Regions from separate parts of the Shinella sp. S4-D37 genome, predicted to be linked through region 2. Evidence: riboswitches for the same ligand, from Rfam matches in the RefSeq annotation. Region 2 holds a riboswitch; each other region holds the start of a gene.
The links. Region 2 has a riboswitch for cobalamin ahead of AB3G45_RS29165 (TonB-dependent receptor plug domain-containing protein). Riboswitches for the same ligand answer to the same signal wherever they lie in the genome.
Positions count from the first base shown of each region.

Region 1 (3,247 bases), on a different contig from region 2:
GAGCGGCGATTTCGACACCGGCCGCGACCTCAAGTCCTATCCGACGGCCAAGCTGGAGGGGCGCCGCATGGCGGTCGTCGGCTACGGCAATATCGGCCGCGAGGTGGCGAAGCTCGCCCGCGCCTTCGGCATGCGCGTGGCGATCCACGCGCGCGCAAAGCATCGCCGGTGGATCGAGGCGGAAGGGTTCGACTATGCCGCCTCTCCGGTGGAGGCGGCGGCGGGCGCCGATGCGCTCAGCGTGCATGTCGGCCTCGGCCGGCTCGATCCGGTGACGCGCGCCTACGCCAATGCCGGCATCGTCGGCGACGGCGTGCTCGCGGCGATGAACCGCGGCGCCGTCGTCGTCAACTACGACCGCGGCGAGGTGGTGGATGCCGGCGCGCTCGACCGGGCGCTCGCCTCCGGCCAGGTGCGCCACGCCGCCATCGACGCCGATCTCTTCAAGGACGCGGCGAGCGGCGCGCTCAGCGGGCCCATGCTGCCCTATCTGACGCTCGCCGCCCGCCATCCCGGCAAGCTCGAACTCCTGCCGCATGCGGCGGCCGATACCGACCATCCCTCGCGCGTCGCCGGCGCCTGCCAGGCCGTCGACCAGATCATCGACGTCATCCGCCACCGCCGTGTCCGCAATCTCAAGGGCGACCTGCCGGAGGGCTATGTCGATGGCGGGGCCAAGGTGCCGCACGGCATCGGCCGCGTGACGGCCGCCACGCTCGCCGCCGCCGTCGCCGACCCGCGGTTCTCCGAACTGCACGGCATCGCGCGCGAAATCTTCGATACGCTGGAGGCGATCGTCGAGGCGGTGGACGAGGGCATGACGCACCAGCCGGCGGCCGGCGACGTGACCGCGCTCACCCAGCTTCTCCTAAGCCAGCAGCGGCTTCTCGAAGCGCTCGGGCTGGACGGTCCCGCCGAGGCCTGAGGCGGCTCCGGGAACTTTCCCCGTCACCATAAGTTCCCTCCCCGACACATTTTTCAGGGAGTGACCGCCATGACCCATCAGCAAGACGAACGCGGCGATCCGCTGACCCGCACGCACGAGCCCGCCCGCAAGGACTATGCCGCGCGGGAAACCCGCCAGGGCGGCCTGGGGCGGCCGGTGCTGAAAGTGCTCGGCATCAGCCTGGCGCTTGCCTTCCTCGTCTGGGGCGCCGTGGAGATCTGGGGCGAAAGCACCGATCCGACCGTCGACACGGACCAGTCGTCCTCCACCTCCGGCGGCACGCCGGCTGAGGGCACGATCGACGACACGGTTCCGGGCGGGGGCGAGACCGTTCCGACGGACCGCGATCCCAATGCGGATTCCGGCACCGGCGGGGAAAGCCAGCGCGTGACGCCGGACGGCACGGGCAACTGACCGCAACCGATCCATTTGGAGACCTTCAGCGCCTTGACGCCGCCGCGCGCGGCGGATTAAGGATGTCGAGACGGTTCCCCGAGGGATGACTCCCAGGGGATTAATAGGGAACACGGTGCGGACGACCCCAACAGGGGCCCATTCCGTGGCTGCCCCCGCAACTGTAGGCGGATTGCCGCCTGTCCTTGGACGCGTTTTGCGTCATGCCACTGCGGTTCTCCCGCGGGAAGGCAGACAGGCAGCAGATATCCGTGAGCCAGGAGACCTGCCGTCGTCGAACCACTTTCCAAGTCACGGGCGGGGATGCCCGGAACAGGAGACCCCATGACGACCCTGGCTGCCCGCAACGGCAGAGCTTCACTCGTTTTCTCCCGACCGCAATCGGCTCGCCACTCTCGGCGCACCGGCTGAGCCCGCACGCTTTCACTCATCCGGGAGAAATCCATGATCATTCTGCCTGCGGCCGCGCGCGCCGCATCCCTCCTTTCCGCGCTGGCCGGCGCGGCCGTGTTCGTCCTCTCGTCGGGTGCCGCCCGGGCGGCCGCGACGCAGTATCCGCTGACGCTGGAAAATTGCGGCCGTCCCGTTACCTTCGAGAAGGCGCCGACGCAGACCGTGTCGATCGGCCAGAGCTCGACCGAGATCCTCTACATGCTCGGCCTTGCCGACAAGGTGGTGGGCACCGCGCTGTGGGTCGGTCCGGTCCTGAAGGGCTACGAGGAGGTCAACGCCAAGATCGACCGCCTCGCCGACAATGACCCGAGCTTCGAGAGCGTGCTCGGCAAGAAGCCGGATATCGTCACCGTCCAGTTCCAGTGGCAGGTGGGTCCGGAAGGCGTGGTCGCCAAGCCCGAGCAATTCGAGGAACTCGGCATTCCCGTCTATACGTCGCCTTCCGATTGTGTCGGCAAGGACAACAGCGCGGCGAGCGACGGCGTGCGCCACCAGGTCTTCACCATGGAGCTCGTCTACCGGGAAATCCGCGAAATGGCGCAGATCTACGACATTCAGGACAAGGGCGAGGAGGTCGTCGCGGCGCTGAAGGCCCGCGAGGCGGCGGCCCGCGCCAAGGTCGCCGCCGCCGAAGGCAAGCTCTCGGCCGTCTTCTGGTTCTCCAGCGCCGCCGATGCCGACCCCTATGTCGCCGGAAAGAACGGCGCGCCGGGCTATATCATGTCGGCGCTCGGCATCGAGAACATCATCAAGACCGACGATGAATGGCCGACCGTGGGCTGGGAGACCATCGCGAAGGCCGCGCCGACGATGATCGTAGCCGGCTCCATGGAGCGCCGCCGCTATCCGCTCGACAGCCTCGAAGCCAAGCTGGACTTCCTGAAGACGGATCCTGTCGCTAGCCTGATGCCGGCGGTCAAGAACAACTATGTCTTCGACATGGACGCGCAGGCGATGAACCCGACGATCCGTACCATCGAGGGCATCGAACTGCTCGCCGACGCCATCGAAAAGGCTGGTCTGGCGAAGTGACGGCGGATCATCCTATCCTGCTTCGGACGGGCGCCGCTGTCGCGGCGCTCGTTCTCCTGCTTTTCGCCCTCGGCGTCGGGGCCGCCGTCGGCGAGACCGCCATTCCGCTCGACGTCGTGGCGAAGACGGCGGCCAATCGCCTCTGGAATGCCGGCTATCCGCTGGAACCCATCGACGAAGGCATCATCTGGAACTACCGGCTGAGCCGGGCGATGGTGGCGGCCTGCTGCGGTTCGGCCCTTGCGCTGTGCGGTGTCATCCTGCAGTCGTTGCTGCGCAATGCGCTTGCCGATCCCTATATCCTCGGCATTTCCGCCGGAGCCTCGACCGGCGCCGTCTCCGTCGCGATCCTCGGCATCGGCGCCGGCGCGCTGACCCTGCCTGCCGGTGCCTTCCTGGGCG
Region 1 covers NZ_JBFNXL010000003.1:51,175-54,421, reverse strand. The annotation lists partial or broken gene AB3G45_RS04275 (NAD(P)-dependent oxidoreductase) at 1-925, shown strand, start outside; gene AB3G45_RS04270 (hypothetical protein) at 995-1,360, shown strand; cobalamin riboswitch at 1,415-1,648, shown strand; gene AB3G45_RS04265 (ABC transporter substrate-binding protein) at 1,805-2,845, shown strand; gene AB3G45_RS04260 (FecCD family ABC transporter permease) at 2,842-3,247, shown strand, end outside.
Region 1: linked by a shared signal. The riboswitch ahead of AB3G45_RS04265 (ABC transporter substrate-binding protein) and the one ahead of AB3G45_RS29165 (TonB-dependent receptor plug domain-containing protein) in region 2 are both predicted to bind cobalamin.

Region 2 (3,247 bases):
CCATCGTCTCGTTGACCTTGAAGCTGCCGCCGACATTGACGACCGTGTAGCCGCCGAGCGTGACGCGCGGCGGAACGAAGGTGGCGAAGACCGCATCCTCCATCTTGCCGTTGAATACCGCCTCGGCGAAGACGCGCGCCCGGTCGTCATGGAACAGATAGGCCGCGTTCAGCGAGCCCGTATGGCGCGGGCGGCGCACTTCCGCAAGGCGCGGCCCGCCGGCCACCGTCTGCTCGCTCGCGTCGGTATAGGTATAGGCGCCCCCCATCGTGAAGCCGTTGAAGAAATCGACGGTCGCGGAAACCTCGACGCCCTGCCGGCGGCTTTCGCCGTTGCGATTGACCGGCGTCGACGTGAAGTCGGGATTGTAGACCGTGGCGATCTCGTTTTCGAGGTTCTGGTTGAAATAGGTGACGTCGACGACGAGGCCGCCGTCGAAGAAGCTTTTCTCCACGCCGACGTCCCAGCCGAGGCTTTCCTCCGGCTTGAGGTTCGGGTTGCCCCTGAACGTGCCGGGGATATAGCCGAACTGCTCGTAGAAGGTGGGGTTGGTCACGGCCGTGCCGATGGAGGCATGGAGCCGCGTTTCCGCTTCCGGGATCTGCCAGGCGGCGCTCACCGTCCAGGTCGCGGCATCCGAGAAGGCGTCGTTCCAGTCCTGCCGGGCGCCGGCGTTGAGATAGAACTGGTCGAAGAACTCACCGCGATATTCGCCGATCAGCGAATGGGCGATGCGGCTGAAGGTCTCGGCAAGATGCGAGGGCGAGAAGGTCTCGCGCTGCCATTCGTAGCCGGCGGTCACCTGATTGACCTGATTTTCCAGCGCGTCGTAGCGATAGGAGGCCTGGTAGGTCGCGTTGTAGCGGTTGCCGTCGTTCCAGCTGTCGCCGAAGTCCTCGGAGTGGTTGAAGCGATGGATGTCGTTGCCGGAAAAGCGTGCCTTCTGTGTCAGCGCGCCGTCGTGCGCGGTGTTGGTAAGGCCGATCGAGCCGAAGAACTCCCGGCTTTTCATGTAATCGTCCGCATCATATGTCATTGCGGTGTCGTAGTGCTGCGGATCCAGATCGCTGCGGCGGTTGACGTAGCGCAGCGTGCCGTCCACCACTGTATCGGGCGACAGATCTACGGTGAATTTCCCGTTCAGCGTGCCGTTGCGGTCGCCGTCGTCTTCCTTCCCGATGTCGGAAATGTTGAAACCTTCCGAACGGCGCAGGACGCCGGCGAGCGAATAGTCGAAATTTTCGCCGCCGCCGCGTGTGGAGAGCGCGCCCATCACCGTGCCATCCGTACCGACTTCTGTCCGGGCCGTGGATTTGGTTGAGTTGCGCTCGCCTTTTTTTGTGGTGATGTTGATGACGCCGGACATGGCGTTGGCGCCCCAGAAGGTGCTCTGCGGGCCACGCAGGATCTCGATGCGATCGATATCGTCGGCAAGCAGGCTGCCGAAGTCGAATTCGCCCTGGCCATTGTCATTGACCTCGACGCCGTCGATGACGACAAGCACTTGATTGCCTTCCGCGCCGCGCACGCGCACCTGCGTCAGGCCACCGTAGGGCCCTGTCTGCGATACGGCAAAACCCGGCACGAACCGAAGCGCATCCGCCACGTAGCGAACCTGGTTCTTCTCGATCTCTTTGCCGGTGATGACGGTGACGGCGCGACCGGACTTTCTGAGTTCCACCGAGGTGAGACCGTCGGCAATCACGATCTCGTCGAGCATGGTCGGCGTTTCGGTTGCTGGCTGATCCTGCGCCAGGACGGGCTGACACCATACGATCGCAAGCAGGGAAGCCCCTGCCAGATAGGTCTTCATATTTCCCCCACGGCAGGCTGATCCCTGCACGGTTACCAACCGCGGGCGAGTGAGGATTTCCGGAGAGCTGACGCTTCCATAAACCGTCCATCGACGCGGCGACATCTTCGACAATGTCACCGCTACGGACGGCCGCGCCCGGACACTCCCCGTATCCTGGCATGGGTGACCGGCACAGGCAGGTCTCCTGACTTCCGCGTCATCGCTTGTCCCGCCTTCCCGCGCGTTCGCGCAGTGGCATCATGAGGCAAGCTCGGCGGTTACAGTTGCGGGGGCAGTCACGGTTTCGGCCCCTGATGGGTAGTCCTCACCGTGTTCCCTTTTCATCCGTCATGCTGACGGAACCTATTCCGTGGCCAAGCTTATCGGCGGCCTAAAGTTGGGTCAAGGGATGCATGGCATTTCCCACAGTCTGGACCATTTTGCGCTCATATGATTGCGCTGGCCGGACTGCCGGTTCGCCATCGCGATCCGTTCGACGCAGGTCACCGGTAGAGAGGCAGCCGCTCCATCCATTCAGCCCGCCTGCACATTCCCAGCCGGAAGTCGTCCAGGCGCGCTCAGGAGAATCAACATGACATCGCCCGCAGGGTTATCTTGCGATATCCCAGGAGGTGCCGTGGATACCGGTCACGCCGCTTGGGTCCTCGCCGTAATAAACTGTGAAAAAGCCCCCCTCTTCCGTAGCAATGGTCGCAGGGTAGCCGAGGTTCTTGTTTGGCATCGCACCGCGAATGCAGAACGTCCTGGCGATATCCCAGGACTTTCCCTCGTCATTCGACAATACGGCCCTAATTCCGAAATCGGGAAAACGCCAACCATACGTCATCAGAATTCGACCGTCATGGAGCTGCAGTAAGTGGGCCGGGTAGCCTTTGATCGGCAGGGGAACCGGTGCAGTCCAGGACAGACCGCCATTCATCGATTCCGCCTGATGAAGGGAGCGTGTCGCATTGTCCCTGAGAACAAGAAGCAACTTTCCCGACCTACACGCCAACAATGCGGGCTCTTCGAATTCATGCGCGTCGCCATGAGCGATCGCCGCGGGCGGATACCAGCTTCTACCGGCGTCAATGCTTTCAACGGAAAAAACCTGGCGGTAGTTGGGAACGTCGCTCAGGGGCAGGAGAATCCTGCCATCGTGAAGTTCGACGGCACCGCGCATTCCGTAGCCGCCGGTTCGCGGCGATGTGTCGATTTCAACCTCGTCACCGAAAGTCATCCCGCAATCGTCGGAAAAATGGACGAAGGTACGACCGCCGCCGCGGACCCACGGAGCAACATGCTCGAACATTTCCGGTGGCATATTTTCGGCGGTGTGCTCGGGGGAGAGCTGCCAGCCCTTCATGAATGCCTTGGGGTAGGTGAGGCCCGCCTGATCGATGCGCCGTCGGGCCTTTTCTAAGGGTAGCCATTCGAATTGCCATTGATTGA
Region 2 covers NZ_JBFNXL010000010.1:11,711-14,957, forward strand. The annotation lists gene AB3G45_RS29165 (TonB-dependent receptor plug domain-containing protein) at 1-1,813, opposite strand, end outside; cobalamin riboswitch at 1,973-2,177, opposite strand; gene AB3G45_RS29170 (sialidase family protein) at 2,406-3,247, opposite strand, start outside.

Region 3 (3,247 bases), on a different contig from region 2:
ATCAATTGCGGGGCGCGGCCAAAAACATGAATATGAAAATCATATTTCCGGGAGCCGCGTTAATCACAAATGCGGGAGCACGTTGCGCTTCCCCCGCCACGGCCTATGATGGAAGCCTGACGCGGCCGGATTGCGGCCATCCACTCAAGGGATCGACGATTTGAAAGGGCGCCTTCGCCTCCTCCTTGCCATTGCGGCCGGCCTGCCGCTGCTTCTGTCGGGCGGCACGGCGGCGGCGGAGGTCTGCGAGCGCGTGCGGGCGGAGCTTGCCAACCTGCCGAAGGTGGTTGTCGACACCGCGAGCGCCCGCAAATATGCCGGCGCGATCGCCCGCCAGAACATCCAGCTTCGCAAGGCCAAAAGCGACCAGCGCCGCCTCGGCTGCTCGGGCGGCAGCATCATCGTCTTCGGCGGCGCGAATGCCGAGGCCTGCCACACGCTCGCGACCGTGATCGGCAAGATGGAGCGCAACCTCCAGATCCTCGACGGGAAGCGCCGCGAATTTGCCGGCGGCACCTCCTCGCAGGGCAAGCGCAACCGCCTTGCCGCCCTGCTGGAGACCAACGGCTGCAACGGCAAGGCGAAGGTCGTGCCCATCGCGGCGACCGAGACGCTGCGCACGCTCGACGAGAAGCGCACCCTGCCCCTCGGCACCGCGCCCGAGGGCAGCGAGCGCCTGCCATTGCGCACGCTCGGCGGCGGCAACGGCCACGGCAACCTGCGCACCGTCTGCGTGCGCACCTGCGACGGCGGGTTCTTCCCGATCTCGTCGGGCGCCACCCCGCTCGATTTCCGCCGCGACCAGAAGGTCTGCGCGATGATGTGCCCCGAGACGCAGACGGAGCTGTTCTACCAGTCGATGACGAGCGGCCAGGAAACCGAGCAGATGACCTCCACGGTCACCGGCCGGCCCTATTACGAAATGCCGAACGCCTTCTCCTACCGCACGCGCGACCTCTCCAAGCCCGGCGCCTGCGGCTGCAATCTCTCGGCCTATTACCAGGAGATGATCAAGCGCGAGAAGGCGCTGAAGGGCGACGATGCCGAGACGGCCCGTTCCGGCACGGGGGATGACGCCGACAGCGGCTCGATCACCACCATCCGCACCCTGCCGAAGAAGGAGGAGGCGCCGGTCAAGCTGCCGGCGCAGGTCGAGGAGCGCGACTACGACCCGGCCACCAGCAAGGTGCGCACGGTCGGCCCGGTCTTCCTGCCGGCCAACGAATCCGCCATCGATCTCGGCCGTCCGGTGGAGGCCGGCGTCAACTGACGCCCTCTTCCGGCCAGCGTTCCTCGAACACCAGGTCTTCCAGCGGCAGGCGCTGGCGCCAGCCCTTCACCGCCAGTTCCGGCTCGCTATAGAGCCGGTCGACGAAGCCGACGCAGAGCCAGGCGACGATCTCGACATGGACGGGGATGCCGAGGATCGCGCGGATGTCGCTGTCGTGGAAGATGCTGACCCAGCCGACGCCGACGCCCTCCGCCCGCGCCGCCAGCCACAGGTTCTGCACGGCGCAGACCGTGGAATAGACGTCCATGCGCGGATTGTGCGTGCGGCCGAGCACCACCGCGCCGCCGCGGGTCGGATCGCAGGTCACGCAGATCGACAGCGGCGCCTTCAGGATGCCCTCCAGCTTCAGCGCGCGGTATTGCGCCTGCCGCTCCCCTTCGAACATCGCCGCCGCCTCGCCATTGGCCTTCAGGAAGGCCGCATGCACCGCCCGCCGCGTCGCCTCGGCGCGCACCAGCAGAAAGTTCCACGGCTGCATGAAGCCGACCGAGGGGGCGTTGTGGGCGGCCTGCAGCAGGCGGCCGACGAGATCGTCCGGCAAGGGATCGGGCAGGAACTGGTCGCGCACGTCGCGGCGCGTCTCGATGGCACGGTAGACGGCCTGCCTTTCCGCACGGGAAAAGGCGCCGGCCCGGACGAGCGCGTGTCCGCTCTCCTTCGGATCGTGAAAACGCTCCGGCTCCGTCTTTCGCAATTCCGGACGCAAAGCCGCTTCGCACTTTTGCCGGAATTGCTCTTGGTCCAAGGGTTCGCTTCGCATCGTCATCTCCCCAACAACGCGTCACGACCTGCCGCCGTCCGCGCGGTTCGGTCTATCGTGCCAGGCCGGTCTTCTGACTTCGGGTCACGCGGCAGGCACCTGCCTTCCCGGTTGAACAACCAGTGGCAAAAGCCTGAATCGATTCAAGCTTTCATGGTGCGAGCCATCCCCGTCACAGCGTTGGGCACGTTCCGGACCTGGGCTTTTCGCCCGCACCGGATTCCCGATTCTCCCGCCGAAGCGGGCACCTGACGCGCAGGATATGCGCATGGCTTGCAGGCGCGATCAAGCCCGCCCGCGCCATGCATCGCCCTGGCTGCGCCTCACAGCGGCGCGTCCGGATGGGGCGAGCCGTCATAGGCGCCCCAGATCGACTGGTCGAAGCAGATGACCGAGCCGGTCATCAGGCCGGATTCCGCCGAGGAGAGATAGGCGCAGGCCCGCGCCACCTCGGCCGGATCGACCAGTCGCCCGAAGGGCTGGCTTGCCGCGGCCCTGGCCAGCCAGTCGTCGGCCGCGCCGTGGAATTCGCGCTGGATGCGGTCCTCGCCCTCCGAGGCCATCCAGCCGATATTGAGGCCGTTGACGCGGATGCGGTTGCGCAGCACGGCATAGGCCGTGTTCTTGGTCAGCGTCTCCAGCGCGCCCTTGGAGGCGCAATAGGCCGAGATGAAGGGCTGGCCGGCCTTGGCGGACATCGAGCCGATATTGACGATGGTGCCCTCGGTCTTCTCGCGCCGCATCACCCCTATCGCCTCCTGCATCAGGAAGAAGGGCGCGCGCACATTGACCGCGAACATGCGGTCGAAGAGTTCCGGGCTCGTGTCGAGGATGGTGCCGCGGTCGGTGATGGCGGCGGCGTTGACCAGCGCGTCCACCCGGCCGAAAGCCTTGTCGCAGGCGGCGATGACGGCGCGCGCATCCTCCACCGCGCCGAGGTCGGCCTTCACGTAGAGCGTCGCGACACCCGTCGCGCCGGAGATCTCCTTCGCCTTCGCCTCGCCCTTGGCGGCATTGCGCCCGCAGATGACGAGGCCCGCCGCGCCCCGCTCGGCAAAGAGCCGGGCGATCGTCGCGCCCAGTCCCTGCGTTCCTCCCGTGACGACGGCGATCTTGCCGTCCAGCCGCGCAGCCTCGCTCATGCCATGCCTCCTTTTGCAAACCGGCCGACGCGTCCTGCGGACCGCCCGTCGGCA
Region 3 covers NZ_JBFNXL010000005.1:1,567,195-1,570,441, reverse strand. The annotation lists gene AB3G45_RS15025 (DUF2865 domain-containing protein) at 161-1,270, shown strand; gene bluB (5,6-dimethylbenzimidazole synthase) at 1,263-1,997, opposite strand; cobalamin riboswitch at 2,097-2,318, opposite strand; gene AB3G45_RS15015 (SDR family oxidoreductase) at 2,375-3,193, opposite strand.
Region 3: linked by a shared signal. The riboswitch ahead of bluB (5,6-dimethylbenzimidazole synthase) and the one ahead of AB3G45_RS29165 (TonB-dependent receptor plug domain-containing protein) in region 2 are both predicted to bind cobalamin.